3 regions of the Variovorax sp. PvP013 genome follow, and region 2 is predicted to be linked to each of the others. Evidence: riboswitches for the same ligand, from Rfam matches in the RefSeq annotation. Region 2 holds a riboswitch; each other region holds the start of a gene.

Region 1 (7,864 bases), on a different contig from region 2:
GCGGCACGAAGCGCCCGTCCAGGCCGCGCAGCAGCTGCGCCGTCTCCTGCGGGCCGCAGGCGTCCAGGCGCGGCGCCAGCACCTCGGCGAGGCGCCGCAGCACCGGCGCGGCGTGCGGCCAGGCCGCCTCGTCGAGCGGTTCCGGCGCGATGGACGGGACGGCCCGGGCATCGGCCACGTGCGCCGCCACCATCCGCGCCGCGAGCGTTTCCAGCCGCTCGCGCGTGTGGCCCGCGTGGCGCCAGGCCTCGTCGGAGACCGCCCGCAGCACCGGCGGACGCGGGCCGTGCCAGGGCGCGGCCCAGTCCGGACTCAGGGCGTCGAAACCGTCCACGCCCGCCAGACCGAGGTCCCGCGCCAGGGCGACGAGCAGGCTCTGCTGGCCGGGCGCCGCGCCGCCGGGAAAGCGCGCCAGCGCGAGCAGCGTGTCGGTGCGCTGCCGGCCCTGCGGCGAACTCCCGAGCACGTGCAGGCCGTCGCGGATCTGGGATTCCTTGATCTCGCAGAGGTAGGCGTCCAGTCCCTGCAGGAGGTCGTCGCGCCCGGCGTCGTCGGCCGGCCGGACGCGGCCGAGTTCCTCGTGCAGGCCCTCGCGCACGGTGCGCTCGACGATCGCCTCGCGCAGCAGCCGCGCGCGGCGCGGATCGAGCGACAGGGCCTCGTAGTACTCGTCCATCTGGCGCTCGAGCCGCTGCAGCGGACCGTAGGTCTCGGCGCGCGTCATCGCCGGCATCAGGTGGTCGACGATCACCGCCTGCGTGCGCCGCTTGGCCTGGCTGCCCTCGCCCGGGTCGTTGACGATGAACGGGTAGAGGTGCGGCAGCGGGCCGAGGATGGCGTCGGGCCAGCAGGCCGCGCTCAGCGCCACGCTCTTGCCCGGCAGCCATTCGAGGTTGCCGTGCGTGCCGACGTGCACCACCGCGTCGATCGCGAAGGCGCGGCGCAGCCAGAAGTAGAAGGCCAGGTAGGCGTGGGGCGGCACGAGGTCGGCGTCGTGGTAGGTGGCCGCGAGGTCGATCCCCCGCCCCCGCGCCGGCTGGATGCCGACGAAGACGTGGCCGAAGCGCAGGCCGGCGATGGCGAAGCGCCCGGCGCGCAGGGTCGGGTCCCGCTCGGGCGGACCCCAGGCGGCGTCGACCGCCTCCCGGCAGGCCTCGGGCAGCCGCCGGAATTCCGCCAGGTAGTCGGCCAGCGCGAGGCTCTGGGCGGCCGGCCGGGCATCGTTGGCGTCGACGTCGTTGGTGACGCCGCGCAGCAGCGCCGCGATCAGGGCGTCGCCGTCGGCGGGCAGGCCGCCGGTCCGGTAGCCCGCCGCCGCCAGCGCGCGCAGCACCGCCACGGTCGAGGCCGGCGTGTCCAGGCCGACGCCGTTGGCGATGCGCGAATCGTCGATCGGGTAGTTGGCCAGGATCAGCGCGACGCGCTTGTCGGCCTCGGGCTTGTCGCGCAGGACGCACCAGCGGCGCGCGAGTTCGGCCACGAAGGCCATGCGCTCGGGGTCGGCCTCGTAGCGGACCACGTCGAGCTCGGTGCGCTCGCAGCGCCAGGCCGTGCCCTTGAAGCTGATGGCGCGGGTCAGGACGCGGCCGTCGACCTCCGGCAGCACCACCTGCATCGCGAGGTCGCGCGGCGCCAGGCCGTGCGCGTCGGCCAGCCACTGCTCGCGGGTGCCGCCGGCGGTGACGAGCTGCAGCACGGGCGCGTCGCCGGCCAGCGCGGCGGGGGACGCGTCGCCGTCGTCGCGGCCGTCGATCGACGCCACGGCGAAGTTGGTGGCGTTCAGCACGATCGCCACGCGGTGCTCGGCGACGAGGGCCTGGACCGCGGCGTGGCTCTCGGGGTTCTTCAGCGAGTCGACGGCCAGCGCCAGCGGCGCGAGGCCGGCGGCGGCCAGGGCGTCGAGCATCGCGTCGAACACGGCGGTGTTGCCCGCCTGCAGGTGCGCACGATAGAACAGCAGCAGCGCCGCCGGCGCATCGGGCCCGCAGGGGGCGCGACCGGGCGCGCCCTGCGGCCGGTAGCGCACGGCCGGGGGCAGCGGCACCGGCAACGGTGGCCGCGCGCCCAGGCCGAACGCCGCGTGGCCGATGAGCGCGAAGAAGGCCTCGGCGTTGTCGCGGCCGCCCTCCCGCAGGCAGCGCCAGAGGTGGCGGCAGTCGTCGTGCGGCGCGCTGCTGCGCATGAGCAGCTGCAGGTCCTCGAAGGCATCGCCCGAGAAGATCGCCAGCCATTGCCCGCGCTCGCGCGCCAGCGACATCGCCCGCTCGACCAGGTAGGCCCAGTCGCTCGGCGCGCCCAGGTGGTCGATCACCAGCACGCGGGCATGGCGCAGCACGTCGTCGACGTACATGTCCACCGACGCCGGCTGGCGCAGCCACATCAGGTTGGCCAGCCGCACACTCGGATAGTCGGGCGCCAGCCGCCCGACCGCGTCGGCGAGCAGCGACAGGGTGGTGTCGGCCGCGCTCAGCACGACCACCGGGGCGGGCGTCTGCGCCACGCGCACGACCCCCTGGCCGCCGTCTTCGACGTGACCGCCCGGGCGGGTGGACAGCAGGTGCATGGCGGCTTCCTCGCGGTGTCGCGTCAGGCGGTGGCGGCCAGGCCCAGCTCCGCGTCCAGTTCGGCCTGCAGCACGGCGCCGTCGAGCGCCGCGCCGATCAGCACCAGGCGCGTCTGCCGTGTCTCGTCCGCGCGCCAGGGCCGGTCGAAGTAGCTGTCGAAGCGCGCGCCGACGCCCTGCACCACCAGGCGCATCGCGGCGTCCGGCAAGGCCACGAAGCCCTTGACCCGGTAGATCTCGTGGCGCTCGACCAGCTCCCGCAGGACCGCCAGCAGGCGGTCGCGTCCGGGCACCCGGAGCGTCACCGAGACCGAGTCGAAGGCGTCGTGGTCGTGGTCCTCCTCCTCGTCGTGATGGGTCCGGCGCCCGTCGATCGCATCCTCCACGGCGCGCTCCAGGCCCAGCAGCACGCCCAGGTCGAGGCGGCCGTGCTGCGCGTGCACCAGCTTCACGCCGGCGGCGGTCTCGGCGCGGACGACGGCCTCCACCGCGGCCAGGGCGGCGGCGTCGAGCCCGTCCGTCTTGTGGACGACCACCAGGTCGGCGGTGGCCAGCTGGTCCTCGAACAGCTCCGACAGCGGCGAGTCGTGGTCGAGGTTCTCGTCGGCGCGGCGCTGCGCGTCCACCGCCGGCGGGTCGTCGGCGAAGCGGCCGGCGGCCACCGCCGGCGCGTCCACCACCGTGATGACGGCATCCACCGTGAAGGCGTTGCGCAGGGCCGGCCACTGGAAGGCCTGCACCAGCGGCTTGGGCAGCGCCAGGCCGGAGGTCTCGATGACCAGGTGGTCGATGCGGTCGCGGCGCGCGGCGAGCTGCTCCATCACGGGCGCGAATTCCTCCTGCACGGTGCAGCACAGGCAGCCGTTGGCGAGCTCGAAGAGCTGGCCGTCGGGCGCGCCGGTCTCGTCGCAGCCGATGCCGCAGCCGCGCAGCAGCTCGCCGTCGATGCCCAGCTCGCCGAACTCGTTGACGATGACGGCGATGCGCCGGCCTTCGGCGTTCTGCAGCAGGTGGCGCAGCAGCGTGGTCTTGCCGCTGCCGAGGAAGCCGGTGACGATGGTGGCGGGGATCTTGCGACTTTGCATGGGGGTGTTCTCCGGCGTCGGGTTGGAAAGGTGCTGGTGGATGGATCGGGGCGGACGCGGGAGCGTCAGTCCTCGATGCCGCGCTGTGCCGGCACGCCGGCCTTGAAGTGGTGCTTGACGAGGGCCATCTCGGTGGCCTCGTCGGCGATGGCGATCAGCTCGGCCGGGGCGTTGCGTCCGGTGAGCACGACGCTCACGTGCGGGGGTCGCTCGCGCAGGCAGCGCAGGATGCGTTCGAGCGGAATCCATCCGTAGCGCAGCGGGTACATGATCTCGTCGAGCACCACCATGTCGTGCGCGCCCGCGCGGACGGTGGCCTCGGCGCGCGCCCAGCCGTCGAGCGCCAGCGCGGCCGAGCGGTCCAGGTCGCGGCTCTTCCAGCTGAAGCCGTCGCCCAGGCCCTCGATCGGCAGGCCGAGCTGCGCGAACAGCCGATGCTCGCCGAAGCGTGCTGTCGGCACCTTCATGAACTGGTAGATCTTGAGCGTCCCGCCGTCGCCGTGGACGCGCATGGCGAGCCCGAAGGCGGTCGTGCTCTTGCCCTTGCCGGTGCCGGTCAGCACCGTGACGAGGCCGGATCGGACACCGGCGACGTCGTCGCGCGACGGCCCATGGGCGCGCGACGGGCCCGGCTCGGACGGCAGAACTTGATTCAAGAGAGGAACACCGGTCGGTCGTGCTCGCCTGCTTCCCCGCAGATCCGCACCATCCGGCGCGCCGCACGCATGCGGCACGCCACCTCGTTGGCCGGTATCCGGGCTGGCGGAGACGACCCGTGTCACCTTCCCGGGCGGCACCGCTTGCGCGGGGTTCACCCAGTGGTCTGTCGACACGAGCAGCGAGCAGGAAGCTCGCGTCCGCTTACCGTTGCGGGGGCAGCTCAGGTTGAGGCGCGCGGACGGATCGCCGCGGACGCCTGTCCTGATTCCCGTTGAACTGCCCCGACCGGAAAGCCGGGGCGAGCACCAACGCGGCGATCATAGCCGCACGCCCGGGCACGGCCGGGTCGGCCGTCACGGCAGGGCGGACGACGGGGCGGCCGCGCCGGCACCCTGCAGCATGAAGGTCTCGGCCTCGGCGTACGAATGCAGGACCAGGTCGACCTGCGCCGCCACGGCGTCCTCCGGCGCGGCCGCGGTGTCGAGCGGCAGCCGGATGGTGACCAGCACGGCGTGCGGCAGCGCGGCGCGGAATTCGGCCGTCAGCGCGGTCCAGGCGGCGAAGGACGCCTGGGGCGGATAGGCGACGAAGACGGTGCCCACCAGCCGGGCCTTGTCGTCCCGCGAGGGATCGGGCAGCTCCTCCATCGACACGCTGCGGGCGTCGATGTCGGCGTCGCTCAGGGCCCGCACCAGCAGTTCGGTGAGGAGTTCGTCGCGGTCGGAGCCCGAGCTGACGCACAGCACGATCGAGCCCGTGGGCACGTCGAGCTCGCCCTGCCACCGGCCGAGACGGGCTTCGCGCATCTGGCGCAGGCGGGTGCCGATGTGCGCGTCGGTCAGGACGATGGACGCGCGCCGCCGCGCGCGCCAGCCCAGCTTGGTCGTCGCGAACGACTCGGCCAGCCGCACGACCTGGGTCTGGATGCGCAGGCGCTGCCGCGCGTCGATGCGCCCCGCGCGGAAGTCGGCCACGCCCAGCGCCAGCCCCGGCAGCAGGACCTGGTCGCAGTAGCGGGCGAAGCTGTCGCGGCGCAGGAAGGCGCGCGCGTCCCGGATGATGGCGTCGGCGCCGCCGCTCAGGGCGCGCTGGTAGAAGCGCTGCCCGGCGTTGAGGCCGGGCGACTCGGTCAGCAGGATGGTCAGGGGCTCCAGCGCCTTCATGTGCCGCCCCACCACCACCAGGCACAGCGTCAAGGGCGTCGACAGCAGCAGCCCGACCGGCCCCCACAACGCGCCCCAGAACAGCGCCGAGACGATGACCGCGAGCGGCGCCAGGCCGGTGCTGTGGCCGTAGACCTGCGGCTCGATCACGTGCGCGACCGTCAGCTCCAGCGCGAGGAACAGCCCCAGGCTCGCGAGCACGAGGCTCCAGCCCGGATCCACCGCGGCGCTGAACAGCGCGATCAGCGCGGCCGCCCCCAGCACGCCGACGTAGGGCACGAAGCGCAGCAGGCCGGCGATCGCGCCCCACAGCGCCGCGTGCGGGATGCCGATCAGCCACAGGCCCGCCCCGACGACCGCCCCGAAGGCGACGTTGACGATCGACTGCGACAGGAAGAAGCGCGAGACGCCCTGCGCCGTGTCGTTGAGCGCCTGCACGGTGGTGCCCAGCTTCGCCTCGCCCACCAGCCGGATGAAGCGGTCGCCGAGGGATTCGCGCTCCAGCAGGATGAACACCAGCAGGACGAAGACGATGCCGGCCTCCCCGACCGGCCCGACCAGCGCGGACAGCAGCTTCGAGACCAGGTCGGCGGCCGAGGGGGTCGGCGCCGGTGCCTGGACCTGGGCCGGCGTCCGGCCGGACGCGGCCTGCGACGCCCGCGACCGCGCCGGCGCGCCCGCCCCGTCGCGGCCGGCCTCCGGCGGCGCCGCGCTGCGCAGCTGCGCCTCGAAGCGCTCGAAAGGCCGCACCGCCGTCTCCCGGACCGAGTCGACCTTGGCCTCGATGGCGGCCCGGTAGCGGGGCAGGTCGGCGGCGACCGAGACCAGCTGGATCGTCAGCACCGCGCCCATCCAGACCACGCAGGCCGCCACCAGCGCCACCGACACCAGCGTGGACGTCGTCGACCCCAGGCCGCTCCTGGCGAGCTTGCGCACCAGCGGAGCGACCACCAGGGCGAGCATGCTCGCGATGGCCAGCGGCTTGAGGAAGTCCTGGCCGAAGTGCAGCAGCACCAGCACGCAGGTCGCCGGCACCACGCGGCCGATCCTCACCCCCCGATCCGACAGGAAATCTTGCATCGATCGATTGGAGCAGATCGGCCGGCACGCCCGGGCGGCCGCCATGGGCAGAATGTGCCTCCCGACTCCCCACGAATTCCAGGTGGCAGCTTGAAGAACAACCGGAAATCCGGCGATGCCGCCGAAGCCTCCTTCGACCGGACCGACATGGCCATCCTGCGCCTGCTGCTGGAGGACTCGCGCCGCACGCTGCAGGACATCGGCGCCGAGGTCGGCCTGTCGCCCACCACCTGCTGGAGCCGCATCAAGCGGCTGGAGGCCGAGGGCGTCATCAAGCGCTACACGATCGCCGTCGACCCGGCGCGCATCGGCTATCGCGACTCGGTGATCGTGCAGCTCACGCTGGAGAGCCACACCGAGGACACGCTCTACGCCTTTGGCCAGGTGCTCGCCACCATCCCGGAGATCCAGGAGGCCTACCTGGTCTCGGGCGACTACGACTACTACATCCGCATCGCCGTGCGCGACACGCGCGACTACGAGCGGCTGCTGCGCGAGAAGCTCTACAAGATCCCCGGCATCCGGCACAGCAAGTCGCACTTCGTGCTGCGCGTGCTCAAGGAGGCGACGGTGCCGCTGTGAGGCGGCGGCGCCGTCGGGACCGCGGCGTCGTCAGCGGTCGAGCACCCGCCTGGACAGCGACAGCACGATGGCTCCGCCGACCAGCAGGCTGGCGGCGATCACGAACAGGCCGTCGTTGGTGCTGCCCGTGGCGTCCTTGACGAAGCCGACGATGAACGGGCTGACGAAGCCGGCGAGGTTGCCCACCGAATTGATCAGCGCGATGCCGGCCGCCGCCGCCGCGCCGCCGAGGAAGGCCGGCGGCAGGCACCAGAACTGCGCCAGGCCGGTCAGGATGCCCATGGTCGCGACGGTCAGCGTGACGATGGCCCACGCCGGCGTCTGCGGCACCAGCGTGCTGGCGACCAGGCCGGCCGCGCCGGCCAGCGCCGGGATCGCGATGTGCCAGCGGCGCTCGCGGGTGCGGTCCGAGTGGCCGCTCGTCCACACCATGCAGGCCACCGCGGCGGCGTAGGGCAGCGCCACCAGCCAGCCGATGGTCGCCGGGTCGGACACGCCCGAGGCCTTGACCAGCGAGGGCAGCCAGAAGCCGATGCCGTAGAGCCCCATGATGAAGCCGAAGTAGGCCGCGCTCAGGATCCAGACCTTGGGATTGCGGAAGGCACCCAGCGCCGAGTGGCTCTCGACCTGCGCCTGGCCGGCGTCGACGTTGCGCTGGAGCATCCGCTTCTCCTGCGCGCTCAGCCACGTCGCGTCGCCGATGCGGTCGTCGAGGTATTTCAGGATGACCA
Region 2 (7,864 bases):
CAACACTTTCGCCGCCGATGCGACCGACGCGATGAAAAATGCAGCCGACCGCAGCTTCGCGCAGCTGAAGGGCGCGGTCGAGGGCGGCGTCTCGGCGCACAGTTGGTGCGCGCAGTTCGTGGAGGTTCGGGTCGACGAGGATTTCGGCACGATCCGCGTCAAGCGGATGGTCGCCGCGTTCGACAGTGGACGGATCTTCAATCCCAAGCTCGCCGAAAGCCAGTGGATCGGCGGCATGGTGATGGGCCTGGGCCAGACGCTTCTCGAGGAAGGACGGATCGATCCGCGGGACGGCCGGACCGTGAACGCGAATTTCGCAGACTATGCCGTGCCGGTGAATGCCGACGTGCCGGAGATCCAGGTGATCTCGGTTGGTATACCGGACCTCCAGGCCACTGTCCTTGGAGGCAAGGGCGTGGGCGAGATCGGCGTGGTGGGGGTTGCACCGGCGATCGGCAATGCCGTGTTCCATGCCACTGGCAAACGCATTCGAAGCCTTCCCATCACGCTGGAAAAGATCACTTCGAGGGCGACATGAGGAGATCCGCGAACACGATGTCCATCTTCTTCAGGCAGACGTGAGATCCCGTGGTGGGCGAACGATCCGCGCGCCTACCCGTTGAATTTGCCTTGCCCGTGCCTTCAAGGTAAACCGACTTGGCGTGTTGATAACGCCCATGATCTGTGATTTATCAGCGAAACAGGATGCTTTGATCGAGCGATCGTCCTTCGCTTCGGTGCGATGAAGTTGCCTGGCCAGTCTGGCGAAACACCTCTCTCCCGGACACATAGGTAAGAAGCCGTCCTTACAATCTGACCGCTGCCACGACGAGCCCATGCCCGTTGCGGTGGTCACAGTCCGAAGGTGCCTGCCGAACCAGCCATGGTTCGGCAGGTTAAACGGGAAGCAGGTGCGGGACGTCGTCGCTGACGTCTCAAAGCCTGCGCTGCCCCCGCAACGGTCGGCGGATATGGAAACCCTCAGGCCTGCTCCCTCACAGGAGCAGGCAGCCACTGCGCATCGGCGTGGGAAGGCGAGGTGGTTCCGCTCGCGTGCATGTCATGCACTCGAACACTCCGCGAGCCCGGATACCGGCCTTCGAGACTGCCATCGGACTTGCGGGAGGGCGTGTCCGGGCCAGGAGCTCGCACGCTTCGTCGCGCGCGGCCGGTCCATTTCCTTCTCCTGCACGTCCGCCATCGGTTCGAAGCCCGCGGGGACGCGGGTCGAAGGAGAAGTCAATGAGTCGAACATCGCCCCTGCGCGATTGCGCGAGCGTGCCCGGTCGTCGCACGCGTCTGTCCAGCCTTTCGTTGAGCATCGGTCTGGCCGTCGGACCTGCCGGCGTCGTCGCCCAGCAATCCGAACGCACCTTTGGAGGCAGTGACCGGAGCCTCAACCAGGTCCAGGTCGAAGCCGATCGACACACGCCGCTCTCGATCGACCTGCCCACCGAGACCGGCAGCCGGCTGGGTCTGACGCCCTTGGAGACGCCCGCGAGCATCGAGGTGCTCGGCGGTGACCTCATCCGTGCGCGCGGTGACGTCTCGGTGGTCGAGGCCGCCACGCGCGCCACCGGCATCACCGGTTCCCCGGGTCCGGGCAACGGCGGCACCGCCATGGCGGCACGCGGCTTCTCCGGCCATGGCTCGGTGATGCAGCTGTTCGACGGCACCCGGCTCTATGCCGGTGCCGGCACCGTGACCTTTCCCTTCGACACCTGGTCGATCGATCGCATCGAGGTGCTTCGCGGCGCGGCCTCGGTGATGTACGGGGAGGGCGCCATCGGCGGCGCGATCAATGTCGTTCCGAAGAAACCGATGCAGGGTCCGATCCGGAACGAAGCCCTGCTGACGCTGGGCTCCGACGCCACCCGCCAGGTCGCTTTCGGCAGCGGTGGTGCCATCGACGACCGCCTGTCCTATCGCCTCGACGTCAGCCACCGTCGCACCGACGGCTTCATGCAGCGAGGCGATGCCGACAGCCTGGCCGTGGGCGCCGCGGTGCGGCTCGACGTCTCGCCGCGACTGAACTTCACGCTGTCCCATGACGAGGGCCGTCAGTCGGCACAGACCTACTACGGCGTGCCGCTGATCGACGGCCGCCTCGACGCCAGGACCCTGCGCCAGAACTACAACGTCGACGACGCCGAGATCCGGTACGACGACCGGTGGACCCGCCTCGACGCGCAGTGGGCGCCCGGCAGCGCCGCGACCGTGCGCAACCAGCTCTACCGGCTGGCGAGCCAGCGTCACTGGCGCAACACCGAAAGCTACACCTTCAATGCCGCGACCCGCCGCGTGGCGCGCGGCGACTACCTCCAGATCGGTCACGACCAGGAACAGATCGGCAACCGCACGGACGTCACGCTCCGGCACGACCTGCTCGGCCTGAACAACCAGGTGCTCGTCGGGCTCGACGTCAATCGCATCGATTTCCAGCACACCAACGACTCGCCCTACGGCGCACGCTCGACGGTCGACCCTTTCGTCTTCGACGCAGGCCTCTACGCTTCGCCGGTGGCCTACACGCCGCGCTATCGCACCCGCACGAACACCCATGCGTTCTTCGCCGAGGACAAGCTGGAATTCAACGATCGCTGGTCGGTGGTGGGCAGCGTTCGCTGGGACCACGCGAAGGTCGAGCGCGCGGATCTCCTCAATGCGGCCAACACCATCGACAAGACCTTCGAGTTCCCCACGGGACGTCTCGGCGTGGTGTATGCGCCTGACGTTGCGCAATCCTTCTATGCCCAGGTGGCGCGGGCGGCCGATCCGCTGACCTCGCTGATCACCACGTCCGCCACCCAGGTGCCCTTCGACCTGAGCACCGGCCGGCAGGTGGAGGTGGGCTACAAGCGGCAGCTGGCGCAGGAGAGGGGCGCCTGGACCGTGGCCGCCTACCGCATCGAGAAGGACAGGCTGCTCTCGCGCGACACGTTCAATCCGAACCTCACCCAGCAGATCGGCAGGCAGTCCTCCGAGGGCATCGAAGCCACGCTCGACTGGGCCTTGACCTCGACCCTGCGGCTCGAAGCCAACGTCGCGAAGCTGCGCGCACGCTACGACGACTTCAACGAGGTGGTGGGTGGCGCCCTGATCTCGCGGACCGGCAACACGCCCACGGGAGTGCCCGAGCAGGCGGCCAACCTCTGGCTGCGTTGGCGCTTCCTGCCGCAGTGGGAGGCCGACGTCGGCGTGCGCCATGTGGGTGCGCGGCAGGTCGACGCGGCCAACACGCGCCAGATCGGCTCCTATGCGGTGGCCGACGGTGGCGTGAGCTGGCGCGCGAGCCCGTCGCTGCGGTTCGCGCTGCGCGGCCACAACCTCGGCGATCGCCGCTACCCGGTGTCGTTCTCCAATGGCGGCAATCAGTGGCTCCTGGGCCGGCCGCGCGCGGTCGAGCTCTCGGCGCTGGTGAACTTCTGACGCGCGGCATGACCGCGCTCTGGCGACGGGCCTGGCCGCGCGTGCGGCACGGGCTCTACTGGACGCACCGGTGGCTGGGCATCGGCGGCTGTCTGTTGTTCGTCATGTGGTTCGCTTCGGGCGTGGTGATGATGTACGTGGGGTACCCGAACCTCACCGACGTCGAGCGGCTCGCGGGCCTCGCACCGCTGCGACTCGAGCAGGCCGTCGTGGCGCCGGCGGCCGCGCTGGCGCTGCTGCCCGGGACGGTGCGCGACCTGCCGCCGCGCCGCATCGGGTTGGAGATGCAGGCAGGCCGGACCGACTCCGGCCTCGGCCTCGGCTTCGAACCGGTGTGGCGCATCGTGGACGCGCGCGGCGGCCGCCTCACGGTGTCCGCCCGCACGGGTCAGGTCCTGGGCGATGTCGATGCCGCCCAGGCCACGGCCGTCGCGCGTGCGTTCTCGGGTCATCCGCAGGCGTTCTGGGTCGAGACGCTGGCGCGCGATCAGTGGACCGTGCCCCAGGGCCTGGATGCACTGCGGCCGCTGCACCGCATCGCGGTGGGCGATGCGCAAGGCACGGAACTCTACGTGTCCCAGCGCAATGGCGAGGTGGTGCGCGATACCACGCGTGCCGAGCGCTTCTGGAACTGGCTGGGGTCGGTGCCGCACTGGATCTATTTCACGCCGCTGCGCGCCGACCCCCCGCTGTGGCACGACGTGGTGGTGTGGCTGTCGGCGGCATGCATCGTCTCGGCCGTGACGGGCATCGTGATCGGCATCCTGCGTCTTCGCTTGCGGCGGCGCTACCGCCGCGGCTCGGCCACGCCCCACACCGGCTGGATGGCCTGGCACCATGTCGCCGGTCTGGTGGGCGGCTTCTTCGTGTTGACCTGGATCGTGAGCGGGTGGCTGTCCATGAATCCCAACGGCTGGTTCCAGCGGGGTGGCACCGACGCCGCCGCACTGGCGCGGTACGCCGGCATCGATGCCGGCACGCCGGACATTCCTTGGCCGCCCATCGCTGTGTCCGTGGGCACCGACCTGGCTGCACCGCGCGAGGCTGTGCTTCTGTGGTTCGACGGTCGGACGCTGCTGCGGTTGCGCGATGCGCGAGCGGCCGTGCAAGTCGTGGATGCGTCGTCGGGCGCACACGTTGGCATTGAAGGCCAGGAACTGGTTCGTGCCGCCATGCGACTGCGTCCTGGCGCGTCGATCGTCGACGCCACGCTGCAGACGCGAGCCGACTTCCATTGGTATGGACACCACCGGGAGCGTGTCCTGCCCGTGTGGCGCATCCGCTTCGACGATCCGGCGGGCAGCTGGGTCTACATCGACCCGACCGACGGCCAGATCGTCGGCAGCAGCGACCGCACGACGCGTCTGCGGCGATGGCTCTTCAATGCCGCGCACAGCCTGGATTTCCCGTGGCTGATCGCGCATCGGCCGGCCTGGGACATCGTCGTCTGGACGCTGTCGGTCATCGGCATGGTCGTTTCGGCCAGCGGTGTCGTCGTCGGCTGGCGATGGTTGCGACGTCAACGGCGACGTCGAGTGAGAACCCAAGTGGGCTAGCGAACGATCAGGGTCGCCGGTGCAGCCTCTGGTTATCGTAGCGACAACAACTCCATGAAAGTGACCTTCGACCCTGCCAAGAGAGCTCGGACGTTGGTTTCGGCTGGTTGGCCGGACCTCTGGTGGTCGTCGGCCACACACCGCGTGGCACGGACCGCCACATCTTCAGCATGAGGAAAGCCGACGAACGCGAACAGGAACGTATCGGCGCACGGCTTGGGCTCTGACCTGACGAAAGTCGATGGTCATCAGCTCACGCAGTCGGACCATGACGAACTGCCAGAACTGACGGAGGACATGCTTGCGAAAGCCAGGGTCCATCGTGGTGGCCGACCGCGGTCGGCTTCGAGCAAGGTGCTGCTGTTGGTACGCTACAGCCGGGAGGTCGTGGACTTCTTCCGTGCCACGGGTGACGGCTGGCAGTCGCGGATGGATAGCGCGCTCAAGGAATACATTGCGCGGCACTCGACCCTTTGAAAAGTGCGCTCTGCAACTTGTCCTTCTTGTGCTCGTTGGTTTCAGAAATCACGAGACTGCTGGTCGAAAATTGGAAGTCAATCACCAATGGAAGATCCATGTCGAATCGTATGAAGACGCAGTCGAAGCAGCATGTTGATAACGCTCATGATCCGTGATTTATCAACCGAATTGATTGCATTGAATCGATTCTCGAAAAAGCTGTACCTTTCCCTTCACAGGGCTGGCGTGAAGATGGAGCAAGACACTTCAGGTAGTGGCGCGCGATCGGTCACGCGACGAGGCATGGCGATTGAGATGCTAGCGTTCTCAGATTCACCAGCTTGAATCAGCCAACTTGGCACTGGTTGCTACAACGCCGCGCCGAGCACTCGAAGTTCACCGAGGAGAGGCCGCTGTGAAGCTAGCGCGGTCCTGCGACCCACGTACAGCATCAGGACAGCCACCAGGTGATCGCCAGCGCGGTCGCACCGGCCCACAGCAGCACGACGAGCACCGCGCCGAGTTGGCTGGTGGGCTTGGCTCCTCGCGTCCGCATCCATTCGTCGGCCCGGAGGCGACATTGCGCGAGCACCGGCGACGGCAGCAGCCGGATGGCGAGCCAGATCAGGGCCGGCAGCAGCAGGACGTCGTCGACATAGCCCAGCACCGGGATGAAGTCCGGGATCAGGTCGATCGGGCTCAGGGCATAGGCGACGACGAGCACGCCGAGCGCCTTGGCATGCCAGGGCGTGAGCGGGTGGCGCAGCGCGAACCAGAGCGTGACGCCGTCGCGCTTGACGCGCCGTGCCCAGGTCCGGAGTCGGTCGGTGATGCGCATCGGCGCGAGCATGCCACGCCCCGGTGACGCGGGGCGTGGCCGGTCCGGCTCAGGCACCGAAGGTGTAGCGCACCCCGATCCAGGCGGCGCGCGGCGCGCCGGGCGCCAGCAGGCTCGCGCGGCCGACCGGGTAGTCGCCGTTGGCGTTCTGCGGCAGGCCGCGCGCGAGGTAGCCGCCGTTGGTCGCGAAGCCGGCGGCGCCCAGCTGGCCGCCGGTCGCGTACCTGCGGTCGAACAGGTTGACGACCTGCGCGAAGAACTGCAGACCGGGGCGAGGCCGGTACCGCACGCCGAGGTTGAACACCGCGTAGCCGGCGCTGCGGCCCTCACCGGTGTAGAAGCGGCCGTCGCTCGCGTGCTCGCCGTTCTCGTTGCCGCGCAGGTTCGCGCCGGCCGAGGCCAGCATGTCCAGGCCGATGCGCCATTGCGCGTTCGGCTGGTAGGCGGCGTTGAGCTTGAGCACCTGGCGCGGCAATCCCGGGATGCGGTTGCCGGGCTCGATGTCGATGTTGCCCCCGGTGCCCGGGAAGCCGGCCCGGGCGGCGTCGTTGCTGCTGTTGCCGGAGCCGCCGACGGTCTCCGCGCTGCGGTAGGTGGCGTCGAGCAGCATGAGGTTGCCGCCGACGCTGAAGCCGCGCGCCACCACGGCGTCCAATCCGGCCTCGACGCCCTGGCGCCGCGTCCTGCCGAAGTTCCTGAAGTAGCCGAAGCCGCTTGAATCGTCGGCGACGAAGAGCAGGTCGTCGCGGTTGTCGGAGCGGAACACGCCCAGGTTCCAGGCCAGCTCGTCGCGCACCCGGCCACGCAGGCCGGCCTCGAAGGTGGTGGTCACGACCTGCCTGAGCGGCGGATCGCCGGCGAAGGCGTTGGGCAGCTTGCAGGGGTTGGCCGGGTCGGCGCAGCCCAGTTCGATCGCCGTCGGCGCGCGGCTGCCCTGGTTGACGCCGGCATAGACGGTCAGCGCGGTGCTCGGCGCGAAGGTCAGGCCGACGGCCGGGTTGAAGCGGCCGTAGGTGTGGTCGCCGTCGAGCGAGCCTGGCCCGCCGCCGGGGTTCAGGCCGTCGCGGTTGTCGATCCGGGTGCGGTTGTAGCGGCCCGAGAGCGTCAGGTGCGTGCGCTCGTCCAGCGCGACGACGTCGGTGGCGTAGAGGCTGCCGGTGCGGGATCGGCTGGCCAGGGCGACGCGCGCGTCGAAGGCGTTCTCCGAATCCTGCGTGCCGTCGGCGAAGGCGCCCGGACCGGTGACCGGGGTGATGCTGCGGTCGGGGTTCACGTAGCCGAACTGCGAACTCTGGCCGAAGCGCACCCGGCTGGCGTCGTAGGCGGCGCCGATCGTCACCGCGTGCTCGATGCTCCCGATGCGCGCCTGCGTCGCGACCTGGCCGGCCAGGCCGTAGTTCCGCTGGCGCGTCTCGGTGCGGTTGACCAGGCCGTTGCACTTCTCGTTCGGCTCGGTGTTGAGCAATGCGTTGGCGATGCAGCGCCAGCGCGGGAAGGGCGTGTTGGCGGCGTTGGCGCCGGCGATCGGGAAGCCGGTGTAGCCGGCGCGCGCCAGCGCCGTGCGCTCGGCGGCGCTGGGCTG
Region 3 (7,864 bases), on a different contig from region 2:
TGCGGGCCAGCTGGTAGTCCTTGTCGCCGACGTTGTCGATGCGCGCGACCAGGCCGAGTTCGCGCGTGAGCTGCGTCGTCGCCGACAGGTTCAGCAGCGCGTAGCCGCCCAAGGAGCGCGTGTTGGCGGCGTCGTCGTAGCGCAGGGCCGAGGCCTGCACCTCGGCGCCCAGGGTCCAACCGGCCAGGCGCCAGTCGGCGCCCACCGTCGCGTGGCGGCGCGAGCGGCGCGCGAGCTGGCGGTCGGTGTCGAGGTCGCGCGGGTCCTGGAAGTCGGCCGAGGCGCGCAGCGTCACGTCGCCGATGCGGTGGCCGGCCGACAGCGTCACGCCCTCGTACCGCGCGCGCGCCGTGTTGCCGTAGCAGCCGAAGTCGTCCAGGCACGGTCCCGGCGCGCCGAAGGCGATCAGGTTGGTGATCCGGTTGCGGTAGGCGACGACGCCGGCGGTGGTCGCGCCCTGCGTGTAGCGCAGGCCGACCTCGACGTTCTTTCCTTCTTCCGGCTGCAGGCCGGCGACGCCGTACTGGCTGAAGCGCTGATAGAGCGTCGGCGCGCGGAACGAGCTGCCCACCGAGGCGGTGGCCCGCCACTGCGGCGTGATCGCGAAGCCGTAGGCGGCGCTGCCGGTGGACTTGCCGCCGAACTCGCTGTCGTCGTCGTGGCGCGCATGCAGCTGCACCGAGTGCGGCCCCTGCACGAAGCCGTAGCCCAGCGCCAGTGCGTTCTGCGCGCGGTCGCCCGCGAGGCGCGCGCCGAAGGCCGTCGCGGCGTTGTCGAGCGCGTCCTCGCGCCGCTCCAGCGCGGCCGTCACCCGGTGCGCGCCGAGGCGCAGCTCGTTCTGGAACAGGTAGCCGCGCAGCCGCGTCTCGGTGCGGTAGAACGAGGGCTGCGTCTCGTAGGTGCTGCGGCTGTCGGTGACCTGCACGCGCGTGCTGTAGCTGTCGCTCCAGCGGGCGATCCAGGCCGCGCCGACGGTGCGCAGCCGGGTGGTGCTGACGTCGTCGTCGAACGCGGCCGGCGCGCGCGCGGCGAAGGCCGGATCGTCGTACCTGGCGCGGTTCTCGCTGGCCAGCAGCGTGGCCTCGATGCGCTGCGTCGGGCTGATGCGAAGGCCCAGCCGCGCGTTGGCCGAGTCGATGCGATAGCCGTCGCGGTCCGGGCTGGTGAAGCCGTCGGCGGACGGCACGCGCAGCGCGAGCGGCTGCACGTCGAAGCCCCGGCTGCGCTCGCGGGCGGCGCCGAGCGAATAGTCGACCGCGCCGTCGACGCCGGCCGAGCCGCTCACGCCGGCCTCGATACGGCGCAGGTCGTGGCTGCCGATGCCCACGCCCACGTAGGGCCGGGCCGCGCCCTCGCCGCGCCGGGTGAAGAGCTGCACCACGCCGCCGATGGCGTCGGAGCCGTAGACCGCCGCCGCCGGACCGCGCAGCACCTCGATGCGGTCGATCTGCGCCAGCGGGATCGCCTCCCACGCGGCGCCGCCGGTGGACTGCGAGTCGATGCGCACGCCGTCGAGGTAGACCGCCGTGAAGCGCGACTCGGCACCGCGGACGAAGACGCTGCTCGTGCCGGCGATGCCGCCGTTGCGCGCGATCTCGATGCCCGGCAGGCGCGCGAGCACGTCGGCCACGCCGGTCGCGCCGCTGCGCTCGATGGCGGCGCGGTCGACGATGGAGACGTCGCCCACCAGGTCGGCCAGCGGCTGCTCGACGCGCGTGGCGGTGACCACGGTCTCGCGCAGCGTGGCGTCGGCGGGCAGGGCCTGGGCCGTCGCGAGGACGGGCCAGGCGGCGGCGAGCGCCAGCGCCAGGGGCAGGGGACGTGCGGGTGCGGACCGGCGCGCGCCGGCGGGGAAAACGGGATTCGTCATGGAACGGAAGGCTCGGAATCAAGACCCTGTCCGGCTTCCCCGCCGGACGTCTGGGTGTCACGACGGCGCACAGGGCGCCGTCACCTCGTTGGCCGGTATCCGGGCTTGCAGCGCATCCTCCACCGCCTTCCCAGGCACCTGTTTCAGGGCGCCCAGTGGCGACTTGGCGGAGGTGGCGCCGGTGAGGACGCCGTCTGCTGGACCGTTGCGGGGGCAGCGCAGGCTGGCCGCGGCCCGGGGGGCGTGTGGCTCCTGCTTCCCGTTGAACTGCGCCGCGTGAACCGCGGCGCGAGCACCAACGCGGCGGATTCTACGGGAGGCCCTTTTCGGAATCGCGCTCATACAATCGTTTCCATGTCCGACCCGAGCCCCATCGACCAGATCGCCGAGCGCGTCGAGCGCCTGCTGGCGCGCCACGAGGAAGTCCTGCGCGCCAACGCGCAGCTGCAGGACCAGGTGGCCGCCCTGGCGCACGAGCGCGATGCGCTCCTCGCCCGCTTCGCCGAAGCCCGCGTGCGCCTGGACGCCGTGCTGCAGCGCCTGCCGGCCGACCCGTCGCACGACGGCGCCACCACGCCGGCACCGCCCGCTCCCCCTTCCCCCGCCGCCTTCGCGGCCGTTCGATGAAGCAGATCGAAGTCCAGATCATGGGCCAGAGCTACCTGCTCGGCTGCCCCGAGGGCGGGGAGGCGCGACTGCGCGACGCCGTCGAGCGCGTCGACCTCACCATGTGCCGCATCCGCGATGCCGGCAAGGTGCGCGCGCGCGACCGCATCGCCGTGCTGGCCTCGCTCCACCTGGCCTACGACCTCGGGCAGCAGACGGCCGCGGCCGAGGCGAGCGCGGCGGAGGCCACCGCCGCCGCCCACCTCGCCGCCCAGGCCCACGCCCAGCTCGAAGCGGCCGCGGCGGCCCGCCTCAAGGCGGACATCGAGGCCGCCGCCATGGCGCGCGCCCGCGCGGAGGCCGACGCCCGGCTGCAGGCCGAGGCCGCGGCCCGCGCGCAGGCCGACGCCGAGGCACGCCGGGCGGCGCTGCCGCCGCCATCCCCTCCGGCCGCGCCGCGGGACCGTCTCGACGACCTCGTCAAGCGCCTCGATCAAGCCCTTGCCGGCGACCCTCATTTGCCTTGAACCGGCACGTACGCCGGACTCCGGCGCATAGAATCGTCCCCGTCTGCGGTGCGCGCCGGGCTTAATATTTCCTTGTTCCAATGCTCTCCGGAGCCGGGCTTGGTACATCGCTCGACGGGCGTGATCATCTCGCGTCAGATGAACCCGAAGTCGTGGCTGCCCTCGCCCACCTGAACCCTGGTTCAGGATGCGGGTCCGGTGCACATTCGCAGACACCTTCTTCCCTTCCGGTCGACGCCACGTCGTCCGACACGGCCTCGTCGGCGCCGCTGACGATTCCCGCTTCCCCTCCTTCGAATACTGACCGGCGCCCCCGCGGGCCGCGCCGCCCGAAGGCCGTCCGCGCCGCGTCCACCCACGAAGGAAAACAACACCATGTCCGCTCCCCTGCCCCACGCCGCCGAGCCGCTGCGCTACCAGCCGTCCCACGAATCGCTCGAGGACGACGAATCGAAGACCACGCAGGAACTCAAGGAGGCGCTGCACCGGATCAGCGAGATCGTGCACAGGGACGAGGGCCATGCCTACCGCAGCGTGCACGCCAAGAGCCACGGCCTGCTGCTGGCCGAATTGAAGGTGCTCGACGGCCTGCCGGAACGGTTGGCGCAGGGCCTGTTCGCCAAGCCCGGCACCTATCCCGTGGCCATGCGCTTCTCCACCACGCCGGGCGACCTGCTCGACGACGCCGTCTCCACGCCGCGCGGGGTCGCGCTGAAGGTCGTCGGCGTCGAGGGCGACCGCGTCTCGGGCTCCGAGGGCGACGTCACGCAGGACTTCGTGCTGGTCAACGGCCCGGTGTTCAGCGCGCCCACGGCCAAGGCCTTCCTGCGTCCGCTCAAGCTGCTGGCCGCGACCACCGACAAGGCGCCGGGTTTGAAGAAGGTGCTGTCGGCCGCCCTGCGCGGACTGGAGACGCTGGTCGAGAAGGCCGGCGGCGAGGTCGCCACGTTCAAGACCATGGGCGGCCATCCGGCGACCCACATCCTCGGCGAGACCTTCTACACGCAGGTGCCGCTGCTCCACGGCCCCTACATGGCCAAGCTGTCGCTGGCGCCGGTGTCGGCCGAACTGGTGGCGCTGACGGGCACGCTGCTGGACCTCGGCGACGGACCCGACGTCATCCGCGAGGCCGTGCTGCGGCACTTCGCCCACAACGGCGGCGAGTGGGAACTGCGCGTGCAGCTGTGCACCGACATCGAGGCCATGCCGATCGAGGACGCCTCGGTCGAATGGCCGGAGGACCGCAGCCCCTTCGTCACCGTGGCCCGCCTGAGCGCGCAGCCGCAGGTCGCCTGGAGCCCGGCGCGCTCGGCGGCGGTGGACGACGGCATGTCGTTCTCGCCCTGGCACGCGCTGGCCGCGCACCGCCCGATCGGCTCGATCATGCGCGTGCGCAAGGCGGTCTACGACATGGCGGCGCAGTTCCGCAGCAACGCCAACGGCGTGTCGGTGGACGAACCGAACACGCTCACCTCGTTGCCGGCCTGATCGGCTCGGAGCGGGCGTTGCCCGCGCCGGCGGCCGCCGTGCTGCCGGCGAACAGGCCCTTGTGCTGCTCGCGCAACGCGGCCTTCTGCACCTTGCCCATGGTGTTGCGCGGCAGCTCGTCGACCACGAAGCAGCGCTTGGGGATCTTGAAGTTCGCCAGCTGCTTGCTCAGCGCCGCCAGGATCGCCTCCGCGTCGGGCCGCTCGCCCTGGCGGCCCACCACCAGCGCCACGCCCACCTCGCCGAAGTCCGGATGCGGCACGCCGACGATGGCGCTCTCGGCCACGCCCGGCAGCTCGTTGATGGCGCCCTCGATCTCGGCCGGATAGACGTTGTAGCCGCCGCTGATGATGAGGTCCTTGCTGCGTCCGACGATGGTGACGTAGCCCAGGCCGTCGATGCGGCCGACGTCGCCGGTCTTGAAGAAGCCGTCGGCCGTGAACTCCTCGCGCGTCTTCTCCGGCATGCGCCAGTAGCCGGCGAAGACGTTGGGTCCGGCCACCTCGATGCCGCCGATCTCGTCGGTGACGCAGTCGCGGAACTCGCCGCCGCCGCCGTCGTCGGCCGTGCGCACCCGCAGGCTCACGCCCGGCAGGGGAAAGCCCACCGTGCCGCCGCGCCGCTCGCCCTGCACCGGGCGGTAGGGGTTGGAGGTCAGCATCGCCGTCTCGCTCATGCCGTAGCGCTCCAGGATGGTGTGGCCGGTGCGCTCGCGCCAGGTCTCGAAGGTCTCGATGAGCAGCGGCGCCGAGCCGGAGATGAACAGCCGCATGCGCGCGCAGGCCTCCCGCGTCAGGCCGGACTCGACCAGCATGCGCACGTAGAGCGTCGGCACGCCCATGAAGACGGTGGCGTCGGCCAGGCGCGCCACCGCCCGCTTCGGGTCGAAGCGGTCGAACCAGATCATCCGGCTGCCGTTGAGCAGGGCGCCGTGCAGGGCGACGAACAGGCCGTGGACGTGGAAGATCGGCAGCGCGTGGATCAGCACGTCGCCCTCGACCCAGCCCCAGTAGTCCTTGAGCACCTCGGCGTTGGAGCGCAGGTTGCGGTGCGTGAGCATCGCGCCCTTGCTGCGCCCGGTGGTGCCGCTGGTGTAGAGGATGGCGGCGAGGTCGTCGTCGGCCTTGTGCGCCGGCGCGTGCCGGTCCGGGCACTGCGCGGCGACGTCGAGCAGGCTGCCGCTGCGGTCGTCGTCGAGCGTGAAGACGTGGCGCGTGCCGGCTGCCACGGCGATCGGCGCCACCCAGTCGGCGTTGGCGCTGCTGCACACCATCACGGCGGGCTCGGCGTTGCCGATGAAGTAGGCGATCTCGGCGCTGCGGTAGGCGGTGTTCAGCGGCAGGAAGACATGGCCGGCGCGCAAGGTCGCCAGGTACAGCGCCACGGCCTCGACCGATTTCTCGACCTGCACGGCGATGCGCGAGCCCGGTGGTAGCGCCAGCGCGTCGAGCACGTTGGCGATGCGCGCGCTGGCCCGGTCGAGGTCGCGCCACGAGCAGGTCGGGCCCCCGTCGGTCTCGATGGCGATGGCGTCGAGGTCGGCCGGGAAGCCCGCGCGCAGCGTCACGAAGAGATTGGCGTTGACGGCGGGCGAGGAAGTCGATGGAGCGTTCATGGTTCGTCTGGCGGAGAAGGCCCGGAGGGGGAAAGGGACGTTCGAGGAAATGGAAGGGGAAAGGGACGGAATCGATGGCGGACGTCGGATCCGTCGCATCAGAAGACCGGCGCGCGCCGGGCGATGAAGGCGGCGATGCCTTCCCGGTGCTCGGCGGCGCCGGCATGGTCGTAGGTCGCGGCGTCGGGCACGGCGTCGCGCCGCAGGCCCGCCAGCATGCGCTTGTTCAGCCGCGCCGCGCCCGGCGCCAGCGCGGCGATGCGCGCGGCGTGCGCCAGCGCCGCGTCGGCCACGGCGTCGTCGGCCACGACGCGCAGCAGGAAGCCCGCCTCGCACAGGCGCTGCGCGCCGTGTACGCCGGCGGCCAGCAGCATGTCGCGCGCGAGGGTGTCGCCGACCGCGCCGTGCACCAGCGCGGCCTCGCGCGGCGCCATCGGAAAACCCAGCTTCGCGATCGGCGCGCCGAAGCTCGCCGAGGCGCCGGCCAGGCGGATGTCGCAGCAGCTCGCGATCTCCAGGCCGGCGCCCATGCACGGGCCCTCGATCTGCGCCACCAGCGGCACCTCGCAGTCGAGCATCGCGCCCAGGCCGCCCCAGACGTCGTTCTCGTGGAAGTCGCGCAGGCTCTCCGGCTCGAAGCGGAAGGCCGGGTACTCGGAGATGTCGCCGCCGGCGCAGAAGGCGCCGCCCTCCCCGCGCACGACGACGCAACGCAGCGCCGGGTCGGCGCCGAGGCTTCCGAAGGCCGCACGCAGGGCGCCCCACATGCCGCGCGACATGGCGTTGAGCCGCCCCGGATGCGCGAGCGTGACGAGGGCGACGCGGCCACCGTGTCCGGCCGGGTGCTCGATGCGGATCTCGCCGGGCATCGGGTATCAGTCGAGCTTGGTGCCGGAGGCCTTGACCACGGCGGCCCAGCGCCGGACCTCGGCGTTCACGAAGCGGCCGAACGCCGCCGTCGTGACGTCCGGGATCTCCGAGCCGTTGGCCGCCCAGATGGCGCGCAGGTCGTCGGCCGCGAGCGCCTTCCTCGCGCTCTCGATGACGCGCGTCTGCACCTCGGCCGGCGCGCCCTTGGGCGCCCACAGGCCGTACCAGGTGGTCACGGTGTAGTCGGGCAGGCCCACCTCGGCGGCGCAGGGCACGTCGGGGAAGGCGGGATTGCGCTTGGCGCCCGAGACCATCAGCGCCTTGATGCGCCCGGCCTTGATGTGCTGGGCCGACGAGCCCAGGCCGTCGAACATGAGGTCGACGTTGCCGGCGATGAGGTCCTGCAGCGCCGGTCCGGCGCCGCGGTAGGGGATGTGGGTGATGAAGACGCCGGTCTGCAGCTTGAACAGTTCGCCGGCCAGGTGGTGCGAGGTGCCGGCGCCGGCCGAGGCGTAGTTGAGCCGGCCGGGGTTCTTCTTCGCCAGCTCCAGGAACTCGCGGTAGTTCGCGGCCTTCACGCGCTGGGGATTGACCACCAGCACCTGCGGCACGTCGGCCAGCAGCATGAGGGGGACGAAGTCGCGCTCGATGTCGTAGTCCAGGCGCGGGTAGACCGCCGGCGCGATGGCGTGATGCACGGCGCCCATGAAGAGCGTGTAGCCGTCGGGCTGGGCCTTGGCGGCGATGCTGGCGCCGAGCGTGCCGCCGGCGCCGCCCCGGTTGTCGATCACCAGCGTCTGGCCGGTCGCGCGCGCGAACTGGGCCGAGAACGGCCGGGCGAAGGCGTCGGTGCCGCCGCCGGCCGGGAACGGCACGACCATCGTCACC

The links. Region 2 has a riboswitch for cobalamin ahead of ABID77_RS17765 (TonB-dependent receptor). Riboswitches for the same ligand answer to the same signal wherever they lie in the genome.
Positions count from the first base shown of each region.
Region 1: linked by a shared signal. The riboswitch ahead of cobO (cob(I)yrinic acid a,c-diamide adenosyltransferase) and the one ahead of ABID77_RS17765 (TonB-dependent receptor) in region 2 are both predicted to bind cobalamin.
Region 3: linked by a shared signal. The riboswitch ahead of ABID77_RS05025 (TonB-dependent receptor domain-containing protein) and the one ahead of ABID77_RS17765 (TonB-dependent receptor) in region 2 are both predicted to bind cobalamin.

Region 1 covers NZ_JBNDLF010000008.1:74,435-82,298, reverse strand. Annotated here, with positions in the region: gene cobN (cobaltochelatase subunit CobN) at 1-2,563, opposite strand, end outside; gene cobW (cobalamin biosynthesis protein CobW) at 2,587-3,648, opposite strand; gene cobO (cob(I)yrinic acid a,c-diamide adenosyltransferase) at 3,714-4,292, opposite strand; cobalamin riboswitch at 4,377-4,633, opposite strand; gene ABID77_RS18235 (AI-2E family transporter) at 4,662-6,551, opposite strand; gene ABID77_RS18230 (Lrp/AsnC family transcriptional regulator) at 6,699-7,133, shown strand; gene ABID77_RS18225 (MFS transporter) at 7,164-7,864, opposite strand, start outside.
Region 2 covers NZ_JBNDLF010000007.1:154,910-162,773, reverse strand. Annotated here, with positions in the region: gene ABID77_RS17770 (xanthine dehydrogenase family protein molybdopterin-binding subunit) at 1-538, shown strand, start outside; cobalamin riboswitch at 848-1,115, shown strand; gene ABID77_RS17765 (TonB-dependent receptor) at 1,315-3,429, shown strand; gene ABID77_RS17760 (PepSY domain-containing protein) at 3,438-4,985, shown strand; gene ABID77_RS17755 (BrnA antitoxin family protein) at 5,202-5,462, shown strand; gene ABID77_RS17750 (YkvA family protein) at 5,896-6,282, opposite strand; gene ABID77_RS17745 (TonB-dependent receptor) at 6,332-7,864, opposite strand, start outside.
Region 3 covers NZ_JBNDLF010000001.1:1,043,542-1,051,405, forward strand. Annotated here, with positions in the region: gene ABID77_RS05025 (TonB-dependent receptor domain-containing protein) at 1-1,870, opposite strand, end outside; cobalamin riboswitch at 1,944-2,185, opposite strand; gene ABID77_RS05030 (DUF904 domain-containing protein) at 2,225-2,497, shown strand; partial or broken gene ABID77_RS05035 (cell division protein ZapA) at 2,494-2,733, shown strand; gene ABID77_RS05040 (catalase family protein) at 3,379-4,491, shown strand; gene ABID77_RS05045 (malonate--CoA ligase) at 4,472-6,106, opposite strand; gene ABID77_RS05050 (enoyl-CoA hydratase/isomerase family protein) at 6,205-6,975, opposite strand; gene ABID77_RS05055 (Bug family tripartite tricarboxylate transporter substrate binding protein) at 6,982-7,864, opposite strand, start outside.